3 regions of the Kocuria aegyptia genome follow, and region 2 is predicted to be linked to each of the others. Evidence: riboswitches for the same ligand, from Rfam matches in the RefSeq annotation. Region 2 holds a riboswitch; each other region holds the start of a gene.
What was found. A riboswitch is a leader RNA that binds a small molecule or an ion and turns the genes downstream of it on or off. The one in region 2 is predicted to bind S-adenosylmethionine.

Region 1 (6,858 bases), on a different contig from region 2:
CTGCGGTGCGGGGGGAGTCTTTCACGGCATTCATCCTAGGGGCGGTGCGGGCCGAGACGTCACAAGTCTCAACGTCCTTGCGGAGGGGGTCACGGGCTGTCACACGGCGCTGAGGGGTCCTCTCCCGGCTCCGCGCCGGCCCCGGGGGACGCTTGTCCACCGGTGTGAGCGGCTCGTGCCGACAGGCAACGACCTCTCGGGTGGGGCAGCGCCGGCAACGACCCCTCGCGGCGGGGGCCTACCGCCGTGCGGCCAGGACGCCGGCGATGCGCTCGAGCGCCTCCTCGTTCTGCAACGAGGACCGGTCGCCCAGCGGGGCGCCCTCCCACAGCTGCGCGAGCAGGCGCCGGGTGATCTTCCCGGACCGGGTCTTCGGCAGGTCCGGGACCGCGACGACCGCCTTCGGCTTGGCGATCGGGCCGATCTCGTGCGCCACGTGCTCGCGCAGCGCCGCGGTCAGCTCGTCCGCCGGGACCCGCGCGGCCTCGGGCGCCAGCACCACGTAGGCGAGCACCGCGTGCCCGGTCAGCTCGTCGCGCACCGGGGCGGCTCCTGCCTCGACCACCCACGGGTGGGTGACGAGCGCCGACTCGATCTCGATGGTGGACAGCCGGTGCCCGGAGACGTTGATGACGTCGTCGATCCGCCCGAGGATGTAGATGTCCCCCTCCTCGTCGTAGCGGGCGCCGTCCCCGGCCAGGAACCAGCCCTGCTCCGCGTAGGCCTCCCAGTAGGAGGACAGGTAGCGCTGCGGATCGCCCCACACGGTGCGGGCCATCGAGGGGCCCGTCCGGTCCACCACCACGAAGCCCTGCACCCCGGGCGGGACCGTCTCCCCGGCCTCGTCGACCACGCGGGTCGAGATCCCCGGGACCGCACGGGTCGCGCAGCCGGGCTTGAGCACGGTGCGCGGCGCCCCGGCGTCGAACGTCCCCGGGGGCGCGAACTGCGGGTCGTGCGGGCGGGGGGACATCACGGTGGCGCCGGTCTCGGACTGCCACCACGTGTCCACGAACGGCACCTCGTCGCGGCCCAGCTGCGCGCGCAGCCAGCGCCAGGCCTCGGGGTTGATCGACTCGCCCACGGAGCCGAGCAGCCGGATCGAGTTGAGGTTGTAGAGCGGCGGGACGCCCTTCGGGAACGCCCCCATGAGGGAGCGGACCAGCGTGGGCGCCGTGTAGTACGTGGTGACTCCGTAGCGCTCGACGACCTCGAAGTGCCGGCCCCAGTGGGGGGTGTTCGGGGTGCCCTCGTAGATCACCTCGGACACGCCGTTGACCAGGGGCCCGTAGATCTCGTAGGTGTGCGCGGTGACCCACGCGAGGTCGGCGGTGCACCAGTGCACGGTCGAGTCCACCTTGGCGGGGTCGTTGACGGTGGCCAGCTCGTCCGGGCGCAGCCGCCCCTCGTCGTCGGGCACGTCCGGGAGCAGGTCGAAGAGCAGGGCGTGCGTGTAGGCGGCCTGGACGAGGTAGCCGCCCATGGTGTGCACCAGGCCCTTGGGCCGCCCGGTGGTCCCCGACGTGTAGATGATGAACAGCGGCGCCTCGGCGTCGAAGGCCTCCGGCACGTGCACGTCGGACTGCTCGGCGACCAGCTCGTGCCACCACACGTCCCGTCCGCGCGTCCACGGGACGGCGTCCTCCTCCTTGGAGTGCGTGCCCCGGGTGCCGCGCGGCAGGTCCGCGCGGCCCGGCCGGGACGTGCGGCGCACGACGACGACGTGCTCGATCGCGTTGTCGCCGCCGCAGGCCTCGTCGGCGACGGCCTTCACGGGCACCACGGCCCCGCGCCGGTGCTGCCCGTCCGTGGTCACCAGGACCTTGGCGCCGGTGTCCTCGACGCGGAAGCGCAGCGCCTCGGCGGAGAACCCGCCGAAGACCAGGGAGTGCACCGCGCCGATCCGGGCGCAGGCCAGGGTGATGATGACGGTTTCCGGGATGACGGGGAGGTAGAGCACCACGCGGTCGCCCTGCTCCACGCCCAGCGCGAGCAGGGCGTTGGCGGCGCGGGAGACCTCCCGCTGCAGGTCGGCGTAGGTGTAGACCAGCCGGTCCCCGGGCTCACCCTCGAAGTGCAGGGCCACGTGGGCGCCGCGGCCGGCCTCGACGTGGCGGTCCACGCAGTTGTGGGCCACGTTGAGCTTCCCGCCCTCGAACCACGCGATCTCCGGGACCGACCAGGTGGGCCGGCCCTGCTCGTCCGTCCCGATCCGCTCGGGACGCACGAACCGGTGCGCGGTGCTCCACGGTTCGGCCCAGTCCAGCCGGGACGCCTGGTCCTCCCAGAACGCGATCCGGGCCTCGTCGGAGACGAGCGCGGGATTGGGGGTGGGGGAGGAGGGGTTGCTCCAGCTCTGGCTCACGGTGCTGCGGTCCTTTCCCGTCTGCACAGGCCCTGTCTGCCCAGGCGCTGTCTGTACGGGCCCGGTCTGCTCGGTTCCGGCCTGCGCGGGGACTGACCGGACAGCTCCCGTGGGCGCAGGCCCCGTCCGGGCAGTCCGTGCTCGCCCGGACGGGTCCACTGTGCCAGGCGCACGTGTCAGGCCCATTTCTTGACGGCCCACTTCTCGAACACGCCCAGCAGCGCGTCCGAGGCCTTGCCGAGGACCGCCAGCAGGACGATCGCCAGCAGCAGGCGGTCGGTGCGGCCGTTGTTCTGCGAGTCGGTGAGCAGCCAGCCCAGGCCCATGGACGCCCCCAGCAGCTCGGCGGCCACCAGGAACAGCCATGCCTGGGCCAGGGCCAGGCGCAGCCCCGAGATGACCGACGGCATGACGGCCGGCAGCTGCACCGTGGTGAGCAGGCGCATCCCGTGGAGGCCGAAGGCCCGCGCCGCCTCGATGAGGTTGCGGTCCACGTGCTGCAGGGCGGCGGAGACGGTGGTGTAGACGGGGAAGAACGCGCCGATGGCCACCAGCGTGACCTTGGAGTCCTCGCCGAGTCCGATCCACAGCAGCAGCAGCGGCACCCATGCCAGGGACGGCACGGCGCGGAACGCCCCGATCGTGGGCCCCACCAGCGTGGAACCCCAGCGGGAGAGGCCGATGAAAGACCCGGCCACGAGTCCCAGCCCGGCGCCGGCCAGGAAGCCGATCAGCACGCGCTGGGTCGAGATGCCCACGTGCGTCCAGAGGTCCCCGCCGGACAGCAGGCCGATCCCGGCCTCGAGCACCGCGAGCGGGGCCGGCAGCTGCACGGCACTGAAGACCCCGGCGGTGGACAGCACGTGCCACAGCACCAGCAGCGCCGCGGGCAGCAGCAGGCCCAACCCGGTGCGCAGCAGCGGCCGCCGCCGGGGGGCCGCCGCGGCGGGGGCGGGTGCGCCGTCGACGCGCTCCGCCTCCTCGGCGGGGGGAAGCGGCTGCGTCACTGCCGGCCCCCGACCAGCTCGGCCGCGCGGGAGGCGTCGGCGTTCTCGGCGTAGGAGCTCTCCACGATGCTCCCGAGCGCCTCGTCGATCTGCTCCTGGCCGGCCACGTCGTCGGACTCGACGAAGATCGGGCCGACCTTCTCGAGGACCGCCAGCTGCTCGTCGCCGGGCACGTGATCGATGTCCAGGTTGGTGCGCTCGAGCACCTTCTCGGCCACGGACAGCTCGATCCCGGCGGCCTCGGCCAGCAGCTGCGCGGTCTCCTCGGTGTTCTCCTGCGCCCACTCCCGGGCGTAGGCGTAGACGTCCACCACGGTCTGAGCGGCCTCGGGCTGCTCCTCGAGGAAGTTCTCGTGGGCGTTGAGGAAGCCGTAGGTGTTGAAGTCGACGTTGCGGTAGAACAGCTCCGCGCCGTTCCCCTCCGCGGCGGCCATGATCGGGTCGAGCCCGGACCAGGCGTCCACCTGGCCGTTCTCCAGGGCGGCGCGGCCGTCGGCGTGCTGCAGGTTCTGGATCGTCACGTCCCCGGCGTCCACCCCGGCCTCGTCGAGGGCCTGGAGCAGGAAGAAGTACGGGTCGGTGCCCTTGGTCGCGGCCACGGTCCGGCCCGCGAGGTCCGCGACCTCCTCGACCCCGCTCCCGGCGGTGGTGACCAGGGCGGACCACTCCGGCTGCGAGTAGAGGTCGATCACCTGGATCGGGGTGCCGTTGCTGCGGGCCAGCAGCGCCGCGGAGCCCGCGGTCGAGCCGATGTCCACCGCCTCCGCCCGCAGGGCCTCGTTGGCCTTGTTCGACCCGGCGGACTGCACCCACTCCACCTCGATGCCCTCCTCGGCGAAGGCGGTCTCGAGCCATCCCTTCTCCTTGATCACCACGGAGAGCGGGTTGTAGGTGGCCCAGTCCACCCGGACGGTGCCGCCCCCGGTGGCCTCCGCCGGCGCCTCGCCGGAGCCCTCACCGGCCATGCACCCGGTCAGGGAGAGGGCCAGGACGGCGGCGAGCGCGGGGATCGTGCGGACGGAACGCTGGGACAGGGGCATGGCGGAGCCTTTCGCAGGTGCGGGCGGTGCGGGCGGTGCGAGCGGTGCGGGCGGCGCGGACTGGCGCCGCGACCGGATCTGGCGAGCGGGGCGGGAGGGTCCGCGTCAGCGGGTCGCTGGGTGGTGGGCGTCGACGCCGAGGTGGCTGAGGAGCTGCACGCGCAGCTCGGCCAGGACGTCGGAGGCCCGGTCCCGGGGGCGTTCCCCCGGCACCGCGAGGACCGTGCTGATCGAGGCGGGAGCGGTGGGCCCGGTCCGGCCCAGGACCACGATCCGGTCCGCGAGCTGCAGCGCCTCGTCGACGTCGTGGGTGACGAGCAGGACGGTGGTGGGCTGGGCCGCGTGGATCGTGAGCAGGAGGTCCTGCATCTGCAGCCGGGTCAGGGCGTCGAGTGCGCCGAAGGGCTCGTCGAGCAGCAGGACCCCGGGGTTGCGGGCCAGGGCGCGGGCCAGGGACGCGCGCTGGGCCATGCCGCCGGAGATCGCGCGGGGGCGGTGGCGGGCGTGCGCGGTGAGCCCGACCAGGCGCAGCAGGTCGTCGATCACGGCGTCCCCCTCGTCCCGGGGCAGCCCGCGGGGCAGGCCCAGACGGACGTTCTCGCGCACGGAGCGCCACGGCAGCAGACGCGGCTCCTGGAAGGCGACCGCGCAGCGCGGGTCGATCCCGGACACCGGGGTGCCGTCGATGAGCACCCGGCCCGTCGAGGCGGTGTCGAGGCCCGCGGCGGCCCGCAGGAGCGTGGACTTGCCGCACCCCGAGGGCCCCAGGATCGCCAGGACCTCGCCGGGCCGGGCCGTGACGTCGACGTCCTGCAGGACGTGGTGCGTCTCGTGGTCGGCCGGGAAGGCCTTGCCGACGTGCTCGAACGCCACCGAGAAGGCGCGCTTCGGGGTGCCCGGCGCGGCGGACGGCGCAGAGCCCAGCAGAGAAGTGCTCATGGTCAACTCCATCGGTCCTGGCATTAGCACCTCGCACGGAGGATCAGACGGATCCGTGCCGGTTGCTGCGACGTCGACGAGCCAGGTCTCTCAGCCGCTCCGGATGGTTACGCCATCCATTGAACGGCCTCGGCGTGTTCCCTGGCAAATCCGCCGCATCCGGGGTCGCTGCGGCGCAGCGCTGGCACGGGAGCCCTCCGTGCCCCACCATGGACCCATGACGAGCCGCAACGCCCCGGCCCGGGCGGACCTGGTGCGCGACGCCTGCACGGCGTTCGGCGCGGTCCTCGACGGGCTCGGCGACGACGACTCCTGGGCCGCCACGGGATGCACGGGGTGGACGGTCCGGGACCTCACCCACCACTGCGCGATGGACGCGCTGCGGGGGCTGGTCGCCCTGCACACGCCCACGACCGCCCGCCCGGACCGGGACGCCGCGACCTACTGGACCGGCCGGGGCGGCGACCCCGCGGGGGCCGCCGAGGACCGGCGCCGCACCCGCGTGGCCGCGTCCATGGCCCGGGACTGGGACCCGGTGCGCGAGCTCTACCGCGAGTCCGCCCGGGCGCTCGTGCACGCGGCGGAGCACTGCGGCGGCGGAGTGGTCCGCACCCAGGGGCACGTGCTGCGGGTCGAGGACCTGCTGAGCACCCTCGCCGTGGAGGCCACGGTGCACCACCTGGACCTGATCCAGGACCTGGACGGCTCCCCGGGTCCCGCCGTGGACGGGCTCGCCGAGGTGCGCCGGGTGCTCACCGACCTGTGGGAGCGCGAGCCGCTCGAGCACTGGAGCGACGAGCACTTCGCCCGCGTGGGCACCGGCCGGGCGGAGCTGACCGCCCCGGAGCGTGCGGTGCTGGGCGCGCACGCGGACCTCCTGCCGCTGTTCTCCTGAGATTCCCGCCCGCGAGCCGGCACGTGTCGGCGACCGCTCGACCTTGAGCGCGTCCGGTGGCGGACACGTGCAATCTCGCGCGGAGGGGGGAGTTCCGTGCCAGGCTGGTGCCATGGCCCGCAACGACCCCGCCGTCCTCGACCGTCTCATGTCCCGGCCCGGCCGGTGGGCCGTGGTGGGACTGACCGGCAACACCGCCCGCCCGGCGCACTCGGTCGCCCGGCGGATCCGGGACGACCTCGGCATGACCATCGTCCCGGTGAACCCGAAGGGCGAGCCGGTGCACGGCGAGCCCGGCTACCGCACGCTCGCCGAGGTGCCGGGACCGATCGACGTGGTGGACTGCTTCGTGAACTCCCGCCGCGTCGGCGCGGTGGTGGACCAGGCCATCGCCGCGGGCGCCGCGGCGGTGTGGCTGCAGCTGGGCGTCGTCGACGAGGCCGCGGCCGCCCGGGCGGAGCAGGCCGGCCTGGACGTGGTCATGGACACCTGTCCCCTGATCGAGCTCCGGTCCATGCTCCGGCGGGGCTGGACCCTGGACCCGAGCCGGACCCCGCCGCTCGCCCCGCCGGCCTGAGCCGCTCGCCCCTCCGTCCGCTCGGAGGGCACGGT
Region 2 (6,858 bases):
GGTCATGGACAAGCTCGTGGGCGGGGCCGGCCTCAACCGCGGCCGCCGTGACGCCACGGACCTGCAGGTGGGCGAGTACGTGGACTGGTGGCGTGTCGAGGCCATGGAGGAGGGGCGCAAGCTGCTCCTGCACGCCGAGATGCGCGCCCCCGGCCGGGCGTGGCTCGAGCTGTCCGTGGCGCCCGAGGGCGACGGCAGCCGGTACACGCAGCGGGCCATCTTCTTCCCCCGGGGCCTGCCGGGCCGGCTCTACTGGTGGGGGGTGTGGCCCTTCCACGGGTTCATCTTCCCGTCGATGGCCCGCAACATCCTCGCCGCCGCGGCCGCGCTGGACGGTCCCGGGGCCCAGGAGGCCCGGGCGGGCGGGGCGGAACAGGCGGCCGGGCGGATCACTGCTCCCGGGCAGGGCCCGGTCCGCGGCTGACCCCCTGCGGGCCTGCCACGGGCCGGGGGCCGGGCCGGCCCCACTCGCTCCAGGAGCCGTCGTAGACGGCGACGTCCTCACGCCCGGCCAGGTGGGCGCCGAGCGCCAGGACGCACGCCGTGAGGCCCGACCCGCAGCTGGTGACGATCCGCCCCTCGGGCGCGGCCGCCGCGATCCGTTCCCGCAGCTGCGGCAGGGGCAGCAGCCGGCCGTGCGCATCCTGCAGGTCGGTGTAGGGCAGGCTGACCGCCCCCGGCATGTGCCCGGGGCGCAGACCCGGCCGCGGCTCGGGCTCGGTGCCCGCGAACCGGCCGGCGGAGCGGGCGTCCAGGACGGTGGCGTCCGGGTCGGCCAGGGCGCGGGCGACGTCCTCCGCCCCGGCGAAGGCGCCCGCACGGGGCACGAGCTCCACGTCGCCGGGCTGGGCGGGCGGTGCGGCGTGCGTCCCGGTGGGCCGGCCCTCGGCGACCCACGCCGGGAGGCCGCCGTCCAGGACGGCGACCCGGTCGAAGCCCGCGGTCCGGAGCATCCACCAGACCCGGGCGGACGCGAAGATCCCCTTCCCGTCGTAGGCCACCACCGTGCTGGTGCGCGAGATGCCGAGCGCACGGGCCGCCGCGGTCAGCTGCTCCGCCGGGGGCGCCGTGTGCGGCAGGCCGGAGGACGGGTCCGAGAAGTCCCCGTCCAGGTCCAGGAGCACTGCCCCGGGCAGGGCCTCCTCCGCCCGGTTGAGCGTGGAGCTCGCGTCCACGAGCACCAGCCGGGGGTCGTGGAGGTGCTCGGCCAGCCAGGGAGCGCTCACCACGGGCCCGGGGAGTTCGAGCGGGGCGGCGTCGTGCGCGGCGCCGTTCTGCGGGGTGCCGTTCTGCGGGGTGCTGCTGCTCATGCGCCCCAGGCTAGCGCCGTCAGCGGCGGGGCGCCGGGTCAGGCGACGCCGGCGAGCGCGCGCTCGAGGTCCTCCAGCTGGTCCTCGACGTCCTCGATGCCCACCGAGAGCCGCACCAGGTCCACGGGCACGGCCAGCGCGGTGCCCCGGACGGAGGCGTGCGTCATCTCCGAGGGGTAGCAGATCAGGGACTCCACCCCGCCCAGGCTCACCGACAGCGAGTACAGCCGGGTGCCCTCCGCCACCGTCCGGGCCGCCGCCTCCCCGCCGGCGAGCCGGAAGGAGACCATGCCGCCGAACCCGCGCATCTGCGCGGCGGCGAGGGCGTGGCCGGGGTGCTCGGGCAGCCCGGGGTAGAGGACCTGCGAGACCTCGGGGCGTTCCAGGAGCCACTCGGCGATTTGCTGCGCGCTGTCCTGGTGTCGCTCCATCCGCAGGCTCAGGGTCTTGAGCCCGCGGGCGGCCAGGTAGCTGTCCTGGGGGCCGGCCACGGCGCCGGCGGCGAACTGCTGGAAGCCGACGGTTTCGGCGAGCGGGGCCCCGCGCCACTCGGCCGTCCCGACGACCACGGCTCCGCCGAGCACGTCGGAGTGCCCGCCGATGTACTTGGTGGTGGAGTGCACCACGGCGTGCGCACCGAGCTCGAGGGGGTTCTGCAGGTACGGGGACGCGAAGGTGTTGTCGACGACGAGCAGCGCCCCGGCGTCCCGGGCCAGCTGGGCCCAGGCCGCGACGTCGGCGATGCCGAGCAGCGGGTTGGACGGCGTCTCGAGCCACAGCACCTTCGTGGCGCCGGGCCGCACCGCCGCCCGGACGGTGTCGAGGTCCGTGATGTCCACGGGCGTGTGCGCGATCTCCCACGGGGCGAGGACCGTGGTGATCAGCCGGTTGGTGCCGCCGTAGCCGTCGGCACCGAGCACGATGTGGTCGCCCGGGCGCAGCACCGCGCGCAGCAGGGCGTCCTCGGCGGCGATCCCCGAGGCGAACGCGAAGCCGCGCTCGCCGCGCTCCAGGGCCGCGAGCTGCGCCTCGAAGCCGCTGCGGGTGGGGTTGGAGCCGCGGCTGTACTCGTGGCCGGCGCGCAGCACGTTGATCCCGTCCTGGGCGAACGTGGAGGTCTGGTAGATCGGCGGGATGACCGCCCCCGTCAGCGGGTCGGGCTCCTGGCCGGCGTGGACGGCGGTGGTGGTGAAGCCCCGGTGGCGGGTGCGGGTCTCGGTGGCGGACGTCATGGCGGGGCTCACTTCCGGGAGGTCTGGACGGTGTCGAGGGCCTGGCCGAGGTCGGCCACGAGGTCCTGGGGGGACTCGAGACCGATCGACAGCCGGATCGTGGTCTCGGCGATCCCGCCGGCCCGGCGCTGCTCGGGAGTCAGGCGGCAGTGCGTCATCGCCGCCGGGTGGGCCACGAGGCTGCGGGTGTCCCCGATGTTGGCGACCAGCTTGAACAGCCGGAGCGAGTCGATGAACGGGCCCACGGCGCCGTCCGGGGCGGCGAGGTCGAAGGAGAACACGGAGCCGATCCCGCGCGGGAAGTCCCGGGCGGCGATCCCGGCGCCGGGGTTCCCGGGCACGCCGGGGTGGTGGACGCGGGCAACGGTGGGGTGGCCGGCCAGGAACTCGGCCACCTCGAGGGCGGAGGCCGTGTGGCGGGCCACGCGCAGGTCCAGGGTCTCGGTGCCCTGCAGGATCTGGCTGGCGTTGAACGGGGACAGCGTGGTGCCGAGGTCGTGCACGTACTTCGCCCGGACCAGGTGCAGGTAGGGGCTGGCCCCGGCGCACTTCTCGGCGAGGCTCAGCCCGCCCCAGCGGGCACGGGCCTGGGTGAACTGCGGCCATTTCTCGGGCCGCGCGGACCAGTCGAAGCTCCCGCCGTCCACGACCGCCCCGGCGAGCGCGTTGCCGTGCCCGCCCAGGAACTTGGTGGCCGAGTGCACCACGATGTCGGCGCCCTTCTCCAGCGGCCGGTACAGGGCCGGGGACGCGAGGGTGTTGTCGACGACGACGGGGACCCCGGAGGCCCGGGCGACGTCGGCGATGCCGGGCAGGTCCGGCAGGGTGGCCAGCGGGTTGCCGATGGACTCCAGCAGGAACGCCCGGGTGTCGGGGCGCACGGCCGCGGCCCACGCCCCCGGGGCGGTCGGGTCCACGAAGGAGACCTCGATGCCGTAGTCCGCGAAGGAGTCGGTGAGCAGGTCCACCGTCCCGCCGTAGAGCTTCTCGGAGGCCACGAGGTGCTTGCCGGCGCCCTGGCCGAGGAGGGCCAGCAGCGCGACGGCCACGGCGGACTGCCCGGAGCCGGTCGCCACGGCGCCCGCACCGCCCTCGAGGTCGCTGATCCGCTGCTCGAGCACGGCCACCGTGGGGTTGCCGGTGCGCGTGTAGGTGAAGCCCGCGCGGGTCTGGGCGAACATCTGCCGGGCCGCCTCGTAGTCCGGGAACTCGAACGCCGCGGTCTGGTAGATCGGCACCGTCAGGGTGCGCTGGGTGACCTGGTCGTGGGTGCCGGCGTGGATCTGCCGGGTCGCGAGGTCGTGGTCGGTCACGGGGATGGACATGGCGCTGCTCCTGTGCCTTGCTCTTACCCGCACCGGTCGTCCGCGTGCGCCGGGTGGGCACGCCGCGGAAGATGCAGGCCGCTTCCTCATCCGAACCACCCAATGAGCATGGGGTTGGTGCGTGACCCAGTCGGAGCTTGGCGGTCACGTCTCGTGAAGCTGGAACAACACTATGCGCAGAGGTAGTCGGTGTCCCTCCGCGACGGAAGATGACGACCGTGACGGTTCATGACACCGGACGTGCGCCGGTGTCCGGTCCGTGCGTCAGGCCCGCGTGTCATGCCCGGGTGTCGATGTCCTCGAAGATCAGGAACGTCTGGGTGTCCACCACGCCGGGCAGTTGCTGGATGTGCTCGAAGATCACCTGCCGCAGGTGCACGGTGTCCACGGCCCGCACCAGGAGCATGACGTCGAAGTTCCCGCCCACCAGGGCGATGTGGTGCACGGCGGGGATCGCCTGGAGCTGGGCGCACAGCTCCCGCCAGGTGTTCTGCTGCAGCTTGAGCGTCACGTAGGCCGAGGCCTGCAGGCCCGCCCGCACCGGGTCGATCACGGTGCTGAAGCGCAGGATCACTCCCTCGTCCCGGAGCCGGTTGATCCGGGCGTAGGCGTGGGCGCGGGAGACGTGCACGGCCGCGGCGATGGCGGTCACCGACTGCCTCGCGTCCCGGGACAGCTCCTCGAGGATCTTCCGGTCGGTCTCGTCCAGCGGCACGGGGGTGGAAGGCACGGCGGGCTCCTCGGGGTGGGTCGGCGCAGCGTCCGGACCGGGTCGGACGAATGCGTGTGCTCCACGCCACACTAGAACATTTCGTCCACGCACGGTGCACCGTCTGTCTCAGACTTCTCCACTTCTCCGGCTTTGTGGATACGAAGCATGCCCGGTTCCCATACTGGGAAGACAGAGCTGCACCAGCCTTCCTGCCTCCCCGGGCCTGCGAGCGGGCCGGGACCGACCGAGGGGACATCATGAGCCAGACCGTCGAGACCCCCGAGGACCCCATCCTCCGGGCCTCCCAGACCTTCGGCATCACGCCGGAGCAGTACATGCTCCCGGCACGCGGCGAGATCCGCATGGTCGATCCGAGCGGGCGGCTGCTCGCTCCCGAGGAGCAGGGCACCGGCCCCGGCCACGAGTACCCGCTTCCGGCCCGGGACGTCCTGCTGGAGGCCTACGAGAAGCTGGTGGTCGGGCGGCGGGTCAACGACCAGAACTCCGCCCTGGTCCGCCAGGGCCGCATGGCCGTCTACCCGTCCAGCCACGGCCAGGAGGCCTGCCAGGTGGCGGCCGCCCTGTGCCTCGCGGAGGGCGACTGGCTGTTCCCCACCTACCGGGACACCGTGGCGGTCATGACCAAGGGTGTGGACCCCCTGCAGGTCATGGCGATCTTCCGCGGCGAGTGGCACGGCGGCTACGACCCGTACGAGCACCGCGTGGGCATCCAGTCCACCCCGCTCACCACCCAGCTGCTGCACGCCGTGGGCGTGGCCCACGCCGCCAAGCTGCGCGGGGAGGACACCGTGGTCCTGGCCATGTGCGGGGACGGCGCCACCAGCGAGGGCGACTTCCACGAGGCCCTGAACTTCGCGGCCGTGTTCAAGCTGCCGGTCGTGTTCTTCGTGCAGAACAACGGCTACGCGATCTCCGTGCCCCTGTCCCAGCAGTCCGCCGCCCCGAGCCTCGCGCACAAGGCGGTCGGCTACGGCATGGCGGGCGAGCGCGTGGACGGCAACGACCTCGTGGCGCTGCTCGCCACCCTGCGCCGCGCCGTGGACCTGGCGCGCTCCGAGTCCGAGCCCCTGCTCGTCGAGGCGCACACCTACCGCATGCAGGCGCACACCAACGCCGACGACGCCACGCGCTACCGGGACGACGCCGAGGTGCAGGAGTGGATCGCCAAGGACCCGGTGACCCGGATGCGCGCCTACCTCGGCGCCGAGGGCGTGCTCGACGACGCGGCGGAGCAGCGCATCGCCGCCGCCGCCGAGGACGTCGCCACGGTCCTGCGCGACGGCATGAACGCCGACGTGGAGATCGACCCGCTCGAGCTGTTCCGCCACGTCTACACCGAGCAGACCCCGCAGCTCGCCGAGCAGGAGCAGTTCCTGGCCGCCGAGCTCGCCCGAGAGGAGACCGGACAGTGAGCACCCTGCACGCCACCGCCCCGGCCGGCGAGGCCCCGGCGGTCAAGCCCGCCAGCTTCGCCCAGGCCCTCAACACCGCCCTGGCCGACGCGCTGGCCGCCGAAGACGCCGTCGTCGTCTTCGGCGAGGACGTCGGCACCCTCGGCGGCGTCTTCCGCATCACCGACGGGCTGACGAAGCGCTTCGGCCGCACCCGGTGCTTCGACACCCCGCTGGCCGAGTCCGGGATCGCCGGCATGGCCGTGGGCATGGCGATGAACCGGATGCGACCCGTCATCGAGATGCAGTTCGACGCCTTCGCCTACCCGGCCTTCGAGCAGGTCGCCTCGCACATCGCGAAGATGCACAACCGCACCCGCGGCGCCGTGCGCCTGCCGATCGTCATCCGGATCCCGTACGCGGGCGGCATCGGCGGCGTGGAGCACCACTGCGACTCCTCCGAGGCCTACTACGCCCACACCCCGGGCCTGAAGGTCTTCACCCCGGCCACGGTCGAGGACGCCTACCTCATGCTGCGCGAGGCGATCGACTCCGACGACCCGGTCGTGTTCTTCGAGCCGAAGAAGCTCTACTGGTCCAAGGCCCCCGTGGACCTGGCAGAGCTGAAGGACCGCTACGAGAACCGGGCGCCCGAGCGCCGGGGGGGCCGCGCCGTCGTCGCCCGCGCCGGCGAGGACGCCACGCTGCTGGCCTACGGGCCGTCCGTGCCGACCGCCCTGGCGGCCGCGGCGACCGCCGCCGCCGAGGGGCGCTCGCTCGAGGTCGTGGACCTGCGCAGCATCGTCCCCTTCGACGACGAGACGGTCGCCGCGTCGGTGCGGAGGACCGGTCGCGTGGTGGTCGTGG
Region 3 (6,858 bases), on a different contig from region 2:
GTCGATGAACGGGAGGCCGTCGGGGACGGTCAGGTGCAGAGGGTGTCCCATGGTTCAGTCCTGGGTGTGCTCGCCGCGCTCCGCGGCTCGGGTGTCGAGCACGGCGTCGAGGCGGCGGAACTGCTCCTCCCGGACCAGCCGGTACCGGTCGATCCATGCGGTGAGCGCCTCGAGCCGTGCGGGGTCCAGATGGACGGGCCGGCGCTGGGCGTCACGGGTGCGCGTGACGAGCTGCGCCTGCTCGAGAACCTGGATGTGCTTCGAGATCGCCTGCATGGAGATCGCGAAGGGTTCCGCCAGTTCGGTGACCGTGGCCGGTCCGCGGCTGAGCCGGGCGACGATGCGGCGGCGGACCGGGTCGGCGAGGGCCAGGAAGGCCTTGTCGAGGAGGTCGTCGTCGCCGAGGTCCACGGTGTTTGTCAACTGATTCCTTGATCAACCTGTTGGTTGTTAAAGGCTAGGTCTCCCGCGCTGCCCCGGCAAGGTCCGAGACCGGATCGTGACGGACGGGTCCCCTGCCGGGCTCCGCGGGCTCAGAGGGCTCCGCGGCCTCCGAGGGCTCCGCGGGGAGCTGCGGCGCGCCGGGTCCGGTGCGCGGCCGCACGGCGGCGGCCAGACAGGCCGCCGTGACGACGGCCAGTGCGGCCGCCACCCCGCGGTTGACGAAGAACGCGTGGATCTGGGAGTGGTTGCTGAGCACCGTGTACCAGAGGGGCACGGCCAGGGCGGGCAGGCCCAGCACGGCAGCGAGTGCCCACCGGGCCGGGCCTCCACGGCGCAGCGCCAGGGCCAGGCCCGCGCCCGCCGCGAGCAGGCAGCCGGCCAGCACGAGCCCCGAGGTGGGCACGACCTCCCACCAGTAGGCGAGGTTGCGGCGCACGCCCGCGCCGAACGCCTCGGAGACGCCCGCGTGGTCGCCCCCGGTGCGGTTCCCCACGTTTCGGCGGACCACCTCCAGCGTGGCCGGGACGCCCAGGAAGGCGGCGGCGAAGACCCACCGGGCGAGCCACGTGAGAGCGAAGGCCGCCGGCCAGACCAAGCCGCTCACGACCACGGCCGCGACGGTCCCCCGCAGCGCCCCGGTGCGGCACCAGACCACCGCGCCCACCACGAACGAGGACATCGCCCAGGGCACGGCGGGGGTCGTGAGGAGGTCGACGAAGCAGAACAGCGCCGCGCCCAGCGCCACCCCCGCGTACGCGGTCCGCGGCGAGCGCCCCGCCCCGAGCGCGGCGAGGACCACCGACAGGAAGATGAAGGCGATGGAGATCGACTGGCTGAAGGACGTCGAGGGCGTGGACAGCAGGTTGGTCCCCACCAGGTAGGGCAGGGTCAGGGCCAAGGCCACGGCGGCGGAGGTCCGGGCGCGGACCGCGAGGAACGCCCCGCCCAGGGCGAGCACCATGAGGGTGCCCGAGACGATCCGCAGGCCCTCCAGGCCGGTCAGCGCCAGCACGGGGCGGGTGAGCACGGTGTAGCCCGCCCAGTACTTGTAGTAGTCGTTGTCGGTGAGCACGGCCCCCTCGGACAGGGCCCGCAGCTGCTCCGGGCCGCCGCCGCAGGTGGCGAGCCGGGGCATCCGGACCGCCCGGCTGAACGCCGACTCCTCCGGGGACGCGCCCAGGCCCGTGCCGGCCACGACGCATTCGGTGAAGGTGTCCGCGGGGCCGCCCATCCGGTCGATCGTCCCGTGGGGGCCGTAGGTGCCGTCCTCGACCGCCGCCAGCAGGTGCTCGACGATGGGCCGGTCCGGCACCGCCTGGCCCGCCGTCAGCAGCCCGAACAGGGCGAACTGCAGGACCACGAGCATCCCCAGCCCCTGGGCCCAGGGCAGCAGGGGGAGCAGACGGGACCGCGGCCCCTCCCGCCCCGCACTCACGGCAGCTGCCGCCGCTGCTCCGCGCCGTGGGACCCCGCCCGGTACGGCACGTCCCCGCCGCTCCACGGGGGCGCCGGCTGCCGCAGGTAGAACAGCCGGGAGGCCTCCCGGCGGATCTTGGCCTGGCCGCTCAGCAGCACGCCCATGAGCAGGAACACCCCGGCCAGGATCACCAGGGAAGCGGCCAGGAACGCGGTCGGGAAGCGCGGGACGAGGCCGGTGCTCGCGAACTCCGCGACCACGGGCAGGCCGAGGGCCAGCCCCAGCACGAACAGCGCCAGCGAGAAGGCCCCGGTGACGAGGAACGGGCGCTCGTGGAAGAGCAGCTGCCCGAAGACGCCCAGGATCCGGAAGCCGTCGTGATAGGTCCGCAGCTTGCTCTCGCTGCCCTCCGCCCGGTCGCGGAAGCCGACGGCGACCTCGGCCTGGGGCATCCGCGCGTTGACGGCGTGCACGGTCAGCTCCGTCTCGATCTCGAAGCCCCGGGAGAGACCGGGGAAGGACTTGACGAAGCGGCGCGAGAAGACCCGGTAGCCGCTGAACATGTCCGAGACCTTCCGCCGGAAGGCGAAGGTGACGAGCGCGTTGAAGAACCTGTTGCCGGACTCGTGCCCCGACCGGTAGGCGGTGCTGGTGACCTGCCGGCGCACGCCGACCACGTGGTCGTAGGGCCCGGCCAGCAGCGTCTCGATCAGGGTGGGGACATCGGCCACGTCGTAGGTGTCGTCGCCGTCGATGAGCACGTAGACGTCGGCGTCGAGGTCCGCGAAGGCGCGCCGGACCACGTTGCCCTTGCCCTTCTCCTCCTCACGCCGCACGTGCGCCCCCGCACGCCGCGCGGCCTCGGCGGTGCCGTCGGTCGAGCAGTTGTCGTAGACGTGCACCTCGATGCCGGGCACCGCGGCGAGCAGGTCGGTCACGACCCGTGCCACGGCCGCCTCCTCGTTGTGGCAGGGCACGACGGCGACGATGCGGGGGGTGGAGAGCATGGGCACTCGCTCCTGCGGTGGCGGGCGGGGATGGCTCGTCCATTATGACGAGCGCGCGCGGGGCGCAGGCCTGCGCTCCGCCGCCCGTGCGTCGCCGCGCGTCCGTGTTGCGCCCTGTGACGTCGCGGTCGTCACAGTCGGCGCACCGGCGTCTTCTGGGCGCCGGCACTTGGCAGCACGGCGGGGCAGCCGGTGGAATGGGGTCTGCATCTATCCAGAGCGGCTGAGAGACCTGGCTCGTCGACGCCGCAGCAACCATCCGCGCCCCGCCACGGGGCGCGGAACGGTGCTCCCGCCAGGACCGATGGAGCTGTCGCAGCCTCCCGGGTCCACCCCGGGACGGCTGCTGCCCTCCCTCGGGGTGACCCTTGGAGGAAGAACGTGACACCACGCCCGATCGCCCGGCCGGCGCCGCCGTCCCTGTCCTACGAGCTCTATCCACCGCGCAGCGCGGCGAGCGCCGACACGCTGCTGCGGACCATCGAGGCGCTCGAGTCCACCCGCCCCGATCACGTCTCGGTGACGTACAGCGGGGACGAGCAGCGCCGGGACAGCTCCCTCGCCCTGCTCGACCACCTGCTGGCGCGCACGAGCCTGCGGCCCCTGGCGCACCTGACGTGCGTCGGCAGCACCCGGGCCGAACTGGAGCGGACCGTGGCCACGCTGGTCCGCCGCGGCGTCCGCGGCGTCCTGGCCCTGCGCGGGGACCTGGACCCGGGGGCGGAGCCGGGCGAGCTGCGGCACGCCGGGGAGCTCGTGGAGCTCGTGCGCGAGGTCGAGCAGCGCCACACGGCGGCCCTGGCGGCCGGCCGGCTCGCCGTGGGCGTGGCCGCGTACCCGACCCGGCACCCGGAGTCGCCCTCGTTCCGCCACGACGTCGAGGTGCTGCTGGCCAAGCAGCGCTCCGGGGCGGACTTCGCGATCACGCAGGTCTACTTCCGCCCGCAGCGCTACGAGCGACTGGTCGCGGCGGCACGGGCGGCCGGGGTGACCATCCCGATCGTCCCGGGGATCATGCCGGTCACCGACCCGCGGCGGCTGCGGACGCTGTGCCGGCTGGCCGGCCTGGCGCCCCACCCGGGTCTGGCCGCCGCGCTGGAGGACGCGCCCGGTCCCGTCGAGCGGCACCGGGCCGGGGTGGCCTTCGCGGCGCGGCTGGCCCGGGCCGCTCTGGACGCCGGTGCCCCCGGCCTGCACCTCTACACCTTCAACGAGCACCGGGCCGTGCTCGACCTGCTCGAGCACGTGGACCTCCCGCGCGTCCCGCACGTGCCCGTCCCGCTCGACGAGCTGCTGCTCCCCGCCTGAGCACGCGCTGCCCCACCGTTCCGCACGACCTCTCGACACCTCTTCAGGAGATTTTCATGACCACTGTCCCGTTCCCCGCCGCCACCATCACCGGCTACCCCCGGATCGGCCGCCGCCGCGAGCTGAAGAAGGCCCTCGAGGCCTACTGGGCCGGGCGCTCGACCCGCGAGGAGCTCGAGTCGGCGGCCGCCGACCTGCAGCTGGCGACCTACCGCCGGCTCGTGGAGCTGGGCCTCGGGGCCCAGGACTCCTCCCTGCCCGCGGCCTTCCCCCTCTACGACCAGGTCCTGGACACCACCGTGGCCCTCGGGGCGGTCCCGTCCCGCTTCGCCGACCTCGCCGACGCCGAGGGCCGGCTCGACCTGGACGCGAGCTTCGTGCTCGCCCGCGGCGACGCCGGGCGCGCTCCGCTGGAGCTGACCAAGTGGTTCGACACCAACTACCACTACCTCGTGCCCGAGATCGGCCCGCGGACCCCGTTCCGCGCCACCGCGGACCGGCTGGTGGCCGACGTCCGCCGCGCCGCCGCGCACGGCTTCACCGTCCGGCCGGTCCTCGTGGGCCCCGCGTCCTTCCTCCTGCTCGCCAAGGCCGACGACGACGCCCCCGCGGGCTTCGACCCGCTGCAGCGGCTCCCCGAGCTGCTGCCCGTGTACGCGGAGCTGCTGCAGGAGCTCGCCGCGGCCGGCGCGGACTGGGTGCAGCTGGAGGAGCCGGCTCTCGTGGCGGACCAGCACGTCCCCGCCGAGCAGCTCGCCTCGGCCGTGTGGGACGCCTACACGGCCCTGACCGCCGTGGCCGGGCGCCCGCAGCTGTTCGTCACCACCTCCTACGGCTCCCCCGGGCCGCTGCTGCACCCGCTGGCCTGCTCCGGGGTGGAGGCCCTGCACCTGGACCTCGTCAAGGGCGCGACCCCGGCACCCGAGGAGCTGGAGTTCTTCCGGGGCGAGGACTCCGCCGTGCTCGTGGCCGGCGCCGTGGACGGGCACAACGTGTGGCGGGCCGACCTGGCCGGCGGGCTCGACCGGCTCGCGGAGCTGGCCCGCGGCGGCGCCCAGGTGTCCGTGGCCTCCTCCACGTCCCTGTTCCACGTCCCGCACGACGTGGCCGAGGAGACCCGGCTGGACCCGCAGCTGCGGAGCTGGCTGGCCTTCGCCGATCAGAAGGTCGGCGAGATCGTCACCCTGGCCCGCGGTCTCGCCGCCGGGGCGGAGGCGGTGGCGGGGCAGCTGGCCGAGGCGGCCGAGGCCCGCCGCACCCGGCAGGACGCGGCGGGGGTCCGGGACGCGGCCGTCCGCGAGCGCGCCGGCTCGCTGACGGCCGCGGACATCGAGCGGGCGGACGCGGCGGTCCGCCGGGCCGCGCAGGAGGGCCGGTCCTTCACGGCGTCCGGGCCCCTGCCCCCGCTGCCCACCACCACCACCGGCTCCTTCCCCCAGACCGCCGAGGTCCGGGCCGCCCGCGCCCGGCACCGCGCCGGCGCCCTCACGGACGCCGAGTACGACGCCTTCCTGCGGGAGGAGATCGAGCGGGTCGTGCGGCTGCAGGAGGAGCTGGGCCTGGACGTGCTGGTGCACGGCGAGGCCGAGCGCAACGACATGGTCCAGTACTTCGCCGAGCACCTCGACGGCTTCGCGACCACCGTCCACGGCTGGGTGCAGTCCTACGGCTCCCGCTGCACCCGCCCGTCGATCCTGTGGGGCGACGTCAGCCGACAGGGCGAGGGCCTGCGCGGCGAGGCGTTCACGGTCCCGTGGATCCGGCACGCCCAGTCCCTCACCGACCGCCCGGTCAAGGGCATGCTGACGGGCCCGGTGACGATCCTCGCGTGGTCCTTCGTGCGCGACGACCAGCCGCTCGGGGAGACGGCGAACCAGGTGGCGCTCGCGCTGCGGGACGAGGTCGCGGACCTCGAGGCCGCCGGGATCGGGATCATCCAGGTGGACGAGCCGGCGCTGCGGGAGCTCCTGCCGCTGCGCCGGGCGGACCAGCCCGCCTACCTCGGCTGGTCGGTGGACGCGTTCCGGCTGGCCACCTCGGGGGTCCGGGACGAGACCCAGATCCACACCCACCTGTGCTACTCCGAGTTCGGCGAGGTGGTCGGGGCGATCGACGGCTTGGACGCCGACGTCACGAGCATCGAGGCGGCCCGGTCCCGGATGGAGGTGCTGACCGACCTCGAGGCCGCCGGCTTCTCCCGGGGCATCGGGCCGGGCGTGTGGGACATCCACTCCCCGCGCGTGCCCTCCCAGGAGGAGATCGAGCAGCTGCTCGAGCGGGCCCTCGAGCACGTCCCGGCGCGGACCCTGTGGGTCAACCCGGACTGCGGCCTGAAGACCCGCGGCTACGAGGAGACGAAGGCGTCGCTGGAGCACCTCGTGGCGGCGGCCCGGACCGCGCGCGAGCGGGTGGCGCAGCCGGCGGGCCGGCCGCTGATCGTCCAGCACGGCACGCGCGGCTGACCCCGGGCGCACCGGCCGGTCCGCCGGAGCCCGCGTGACCACGGAGCCCTGTGGTCACGCGGGCTCCCGCAGGTCAGGGGGCGGCGGCGTGGTCGCCGGCCCGGCTGCTCCGCGCGGCCAGCCGGGCGAAGGGCCCGTCCGCCGAGCGCAGCTCCCCCGGCGCGCCCCGTTCGACGATGCGGCCGCCCTGGAGGACCACCACCTGGTCGGCGTTCTCGAC

Region 1: another riboswitch for S-adenosylmethionine. It lies ahead of ABD220_RS15625 (ABC transporter ATP-binding protein); the one in region 2 lies ahead of ABD220_RS12500 (O-acetylhomoserine aminocarboxypropyltransferase/cysteine synthase family protein).
Region 3: another riboswitch for S-adenosylmethionine. It lies ahead of ABD220_RS15275 (methylenetetrahydrofolate reductase); the one in region 2 lies ahead of ABD220_RS12500 (O-acetylhomoserine aminocarboxypropyltransferase/cysteine synthase family protein).

The regions. Positions count from the first base shown of each region.
Region 1 is NZ_BAAAOA010000046.1:279,833-286,690, forward strand. Features, by position in the region: gene ABD220_RS15605 (succinate dehydrogenase/fumarate reductase transmembrane subunit) at 1-34, opposite strand, end outside; gene ABD220_RS15610 (AMP-binding protein) at 239-2,365, opposite strand; gene ABD220_RS15615 (ABC transporter permease) at 2,542-3,372, opposite strand; gene ABD220_RS15620 (aliphatic sulfonate ABC transporter substrate-binding protein) at 3,369-4,412, opposite strand; gene ABD220_RS15625 (ABC transporter ATP-binding protein) at 4,518-5,351, opposite strand; SAM riboswitch class I at 5,357-5,461, opposite strand; gene ABD220_RS15630 (maleylpyruvate isomerase N-terminal domain-containing protein) at 5,569-6,246, shown strand; gene ABD220_RS15635 (CoA-binding protein) at 6,359-6,823, shown strand.
Region 2 is NZ_BAAAOA010000029.1:138,306-145,163, reverse strand. Features, by position in the region: gene ABD220_RS12515 (SDR family oxidoreductase) at 1-424, shown strand, start outside; gene ABD220_RS12510 (sulfurtransferase) at 390-1,310, opposite strand; gene ABD220_RS12505 (cystathionine gamma-synthase) at 1,349-2,542, opposite strand; gene ABD220_RS12500 (O-acetylhomoserine aminocarboxypropyltransferase/cysteine synthase family protein) at 2,551-3,867, opposite strand; SAM riboswitch class IV at 3,905-4,026, opposite strand; gene ABD220_RS12495 (Lrp/AsnC family transcriptional regulator) at 4,145-4,597, opposite strand; gene ABD220_RS12490 (thiamine pyrophosphate-dependent enzyme) at 4,837-6,012, shown strand; gene ABD220_RS12485 (alpha-ketoacid dehydrogenase subunit beta) at 6,009-6,858, shown strand, end outside.
Region 3 is NZ_BAAAOA010000046.1:206,053-212,910, reverse strand. Features, by position in the region: gene ABD220_RS15295 (SRPBCC family protein) at 1-51, opposite strand, end outside; gene ABD220_RS15290 (ArsR/SmtB family transcription factor) at 55-411, opposite strand; gene ABD220_RS15285 (hypothetical protein) at 458-1,879, opposite strand; gene ABD220_RS15280 (glycosyltransferase) at 1,876-2,868, opposite strand; SAM riboswitch class I at 3,076-3,179, shown strand; gene ABD220_RS15275 (methylenetetrahydrofolate reductase) at 3,250-4,176, shown strand; gene metE (5-methyltetrahydropteroyltriglutamate--homocysteine S-methyltransferase) at 4,233-6,638, shown strand; gene ABD220_RS15265 (ABC transporter ATP-binding protein) at 6,712-6,858, opposite strand, start outside.